DNA from 2 places in the Actinosynnema sp. NPDC049800 genome. Region 2 is predicted to be linked to the other one. Evidence: riboswitches for the same ligand, from Rfam matches in the RefSeq annotation. Region 2 holds a riboswitch; the other holds the start of a gene.
The links. Region 2 has a riboswitch for glycine ahead of gcvP (aminomethyl-transferring glycine dehydrogenase). Riboswitches for the same ligand answer to the same signal wherever they lie in the genome.
Positions count from the first base shown of each region.

Region 1: it holds a riboswitch for glycine, as region 2 does, so the genes downstream of both, gcvH (glycine cleavage system protein GcvH) here and gcvP (aminomethyl-transferring glycine dehydrogenase) in region 2, are expected to answer to the same signal.

Region 1 is NZ_JBFAMT010000039.1:11,016-13,211, forward strand. It holds gene ald (alanine dehydrogenase) at 1-411, opposite strand, end outside; glycine riboswitch at 607-701, shown strand; gene gcvH (glycine cleavage system protein GcvH) at 827-1,207, shown strand; gene AB0I91_RS31690 (L-serine ammonia-lyase) at 1,212-2,196, shown strand, end outside.
Region 2 is NZ_JBFAMT010000061.1:7,276-9,471, reverse strand. It holds gene gcvP (aminomethyl-transferring glycine dehydrogenase) at 1-1,344, opposite strand, end outside; glycine riboswitch at 1,497-1,587, opposite strand; gene AB0I91_RS38415 (MerR family transcriptional regulator) at 1,743-2,196, opposite strand, start outside.

The DNA.
Region 1 (2,196 bases), on a different contig from region 2:
CGCCACCTCGGACATCGGCGCCAGCAGCGGCAGCGCGCCGTTCGCGGTCTGCACGGTCTCGTAGGCGACGGCGGTGGTGCCCGAGTCCAGCAGCGCCTGCGTCAGCGGCCGGTCGGCGGCCAGGTGCAGGTACGTGAACAGGACCTGGCCCTTGCGCAGCCGCGGGTACTCCTCGGCGATCGGCTCCTTCACCTTGAGCACCAGGTCGCCCTCGGCCCACACGTCGTCCGCGCCCGCCAGCACCTTCGCGCCCGCGGCCAGGTACTCCTCGTCGGTGATGGCCGAACCGAGGCCCGCGCCGGCCTCGACCACCACGTCGTGGCCGCGCTGCGTCAGCTCGTGCGCGCCCGCCGGGGTCAGCGCGACGCGGTACTCGTGGTTCTTGATCTCGCGGGGGACGGCGATCCGCACGGTGGGCTCCTTCGGCCGTTGTTACACCAAAGGTCCGGTAACGGGTATTCGGTGTCATCGTGCGGCCGGCACCAACGCACCCCTGCGCCACTGTGCTGATCGAACAAGCCCGGCGGTGCGTTGACACCCGTCGGGCCCGGCACCTAGCGTGCGGGCCAACCAACTGAACATCGGCCGCGGCGCGCCAGGAGCGCCGGAACCCGCGCGGGAGAGACCTCGGTGAACGTGCCGGGGCGCCGAAGGAGCAAGCACCCCGCACACTCTCAGGCAGCGAGAACCGCTCGGGTGAGGCGACTCTGGAAAGCGCGCAAGTCCGCGCACCCACGGTGCAAGCCGCCGCTCCGGCGTCGGTGAAGCTCTCAGGTCCCAGGACAGAGTGGGGCTCTGGTGGACCTTGCCGTGAGGGAGCGCTGTCGTGACTTTTCCGGACAACCTGCTGTACACGCCCGAGCACGAGTGGGTGGACTGGGCGCCGGGTACCCAGGAGCCCGTGGCGGTCGGCATCACGTCGTACGCGGCGGAGTCGTTGGGTGACATCGTGTTCGTGGAGCTGCCCGAGGTCGGCACCGTGGTGAAGTCGGGCGAGGTGTGCGGCGAGCTGGAGTCGACCAAGTCGGTCAGCGACCTGTACGCGCCGATCAGCGGCGAGGTGGTCGAGGTCAACCGGGCCGCGGTCGACGACCCGTCGTTGATCAACAACGACCCGTACGGGGCCGGGTGGCTGTTCAAGGTGGCCGTGACGGACGCGTCCGGGTTGCTGACCGCGGCGAAGTACGCGGAACTGACCGGGGACTGACGTCATGGCGATCAGCGTGTTCGACCTGTTCTCCGTGGGCATCGGACCGTCGAGCTCGCACACGGTGGGCCCGATGCGCGCGGCGATGATGTTCGCGCAACGGCTGCGGCCCTCGTTGGCCTCGGTCGACCGGGTGCACGTGGAGCTGTTCGGGTCGCTCGGCGCGACCGGGCACGGGCACGGCAGCCCGAAGGCGGTGGTGCTGGGCCTGGAGGGCAGCCGGCCGGAGGAGGTCGACCCGGAGGAGGCCGAGCGGCGGCTGGCGGAGATCCGGGCGACCGGGCGGCTGCGGCTGGCCGGGGTGCGGGAGATCGCGTTCACCGAGGACGCCGACCTGGTGATGCACCGGCGGAAGTCGTTGCCGCTGCACCCCAACGGCATGAGCTTCACCGCCCACTCGGGTGACGTCGTGGTCGACTCGGCGGTGTACTACTCCGTCGGCGGCGGGTTCGTGGTGGACGACACGGCCACCGGGGCGGACCGGATCAAGCCCGACGAGACGCCGGTCGCGCACCCGTTCCGGACCGGTGACGAGCTGCTGGCGCGGTGCCGGGAGACCGGGCTGTCGATCAGCGAGGTGATGTTGGCCAACGAGCGGTCGTGGCGCGACGAGGAGTCGGTGCGCTCGGGGCTGCTGCGCATCTGGGACGTGATGCAGGAGTGCGTCGAGCGCGGCTGCACGCGGACCGGGGTGCTGCCCGGCGGCTTGAAGGTGCGGCGGCGGGCGGCCGAGATGCGGCAGCGGATGGCCGCCGAGCACTACGCCACGGACCCGTTGCGGGTGATGGACTGGGTGACCCTGTTCGCGCTGGCGGTGAACGAGGAGAACGCCGCGGGTGGCCGCGTGGTGACCGCGCCGACCAACGGCGCGGCCGGCATCGTGCCCGCGGTGCTGCACTACTACACCCGCTTCGTGCCGGGCGCGTCCGACGACGGCGTGGTGCGGTTCCTGCTGACGGCGGGTGCGGTCGGCGTGCTGTTCAAGGAGA
Region 2 (2,196 bases):
GAACGCCTTCCACACCGCGACCAGGTGCTCGCGCGTGGTGGTCTCGTCGCACGCGATGGACACCACGTCGTCGTCGACCTGCCACAGGTTCACGCCGAGGTCGCGCGCGGCGGAGACGACGGCGGCGGCACGTCCTTCGACGCGGGCGCGCACGGTGTCGAAGAACTCGCCGTGCACGATCTCGACGCCGCCCTCCAGCAGGCCGGCGGCCAGCACGGTCGCCATCCGGTGGGCGCGGGTCGCGATCGCCTTCAGCCCTTCCGGACCGTGGTACACCGCGTACATCGACGCGATCACCGCCAGCAGGACCTGAGCGGTGCAGATGTTGCTGGTCGCCTTCTCCCGGCGGATGTGCTGCTCGCGCGTCTGCAGGGCGAGGCGGTAGGCGAGCGAGCCGTCCGCGTCCACGGACACGCCGACGAGCCGGCCGGGCAGCTGCCGCTCCAAGCCCTGGCGCACGGCCATGTAGCCCGCGTGCGGCCCGCCGAACCCGATCGGCACGCCGAAGCGCTGCGTGGTGCCGATGACGACGTCCGCGCCGATCTCGCCGGGCGGGCGCAGCAGCGTCAACGCCAGCAGGTCGGCGGCGACCACGGCCTGCGCGCCCGCCTTGTGGATCTCCTCGACGACCGCCGCGTGGTCGCGCACCACGCCGGACGCGCCGGGGTAGGACAGCAGCACGCCGAAGAAGTCGCCGCCGAGGCCGAGGCCCTCGATGCCCTGCGACAGGTCGGCGGTCACGATCTCGATGCCCAGCGGCTCGGCGCGCGTCTCGATGACGGCCAGCGTCTGCGGCAGCGTGTCGGCGTCCACGACGAACTTGTTCGATTTGGACCGTCCCGCGCGGCGAACCAGCGTCATGGCCTCGGCGGCCGCGGTGGACTCGTCCAGCATCGAGGCGTTGGCCAGCGGCAGGCCGGTCAGGTCGGCGACCATCGTCTGGAAGTTCAGCAGGGCTTCGAGGCGGCCCTGGGAGATCTCCGGCTGGTACGGCGTGTACGCGGTGTACCAGGCGGGGCTCTCCAGCACGTTGCGGCGGATCACCGGCGGCGTGGTCGTGCCGTAGTAGCCGAGCCCGATCATCTGCGTCATCGGGCGGTTGCGGGAGGCGAGGGCGCGCAGCTCGGCCAGCGCCTCGGTCTCGGTGGCGGGCGCGGGCAGGTCCAGCACCAGGTCGCGCTCGCGGATCGACTCGGGGACGGCGTGCTGCGCCAGTTCCTCCAGGGAGCCGACACCGATCACGTCGAGGATGCGGGCCAGCTCGGCGGGCCGCGGGCCCACGTGCCGGTCGGCGAACGGGGTGCCGTGCTCGAGTGCGGCGAGGGGGATGCGGTCCTGCGTCATCGGTGCTGGCCTCCAGGGCTCCGGACAGACTTCTGCCGTTGCCCTCCCCCTCTGTCTTCTGCCCGGCGGGCGCCTGAGAGCTTCACCCGGCTGTCGGGTTTGCACCGTCGGCGGGGTCGGTCGGTGGTGGCCGACCCGCTTTCCAGAGGCGTCTCACCCGCACGGTCCTTGCGCCTGAGAGGTTCCGGGGAGGATTTGCTCCTTCGGCGCCGAGACTGGCTCGGACTCTCCCGCACGGGATAAAGCGACTACGCGCGAAATCGTACCCGGCGGGTGGGTGAGCGGTACCGCCGGCGCGACGTGGATCTCATCGCGTTGCGCCGGGTGTGCGGGCCGGTCAGCCGGCCGCGTTGCGCCGGGCGAGCACGTCGGTCAGCCGGCCGCCTTGCGCCGGGCGGTCAGCCGATGGCCCTCGTGCGGCGCCGGCGGGACAGCTCGTCGTCGGCAGGCTCCACGATCTCGGCGCCGTCCGCGCGTTCGGCGGGGAAGTCGTGGATCGTGCCGCTGATCTCCCGCATCGCGCCGGAGACCGCGATGCCGAACACCCCTTGGCCGCCTTGGAGCAGGTCGACCACCTCTTCCGGCGACGTGCACTCGTAGACGGTGGTGCCGTCGCTGAACAGCGTGATCCGGGCCAGGTCCTGCACGCCGCGGCGGCGCAGGTGGTCGACCGCGACCCGGATGTTCTGCAACGAGACACCGGTGTCCAGCAGCCGCTTGACGACCTTGAGGACCAGGATGTCCTTGAACGAGTAGAGCCGTTGGCTGCCGGAGCCGTGGGCACTCCTTATCGTCGGGTTGACCAACCCCGTGCGCGCCCAGTAGTCCAGCTGGCGGTAGGTGATGCCCGCG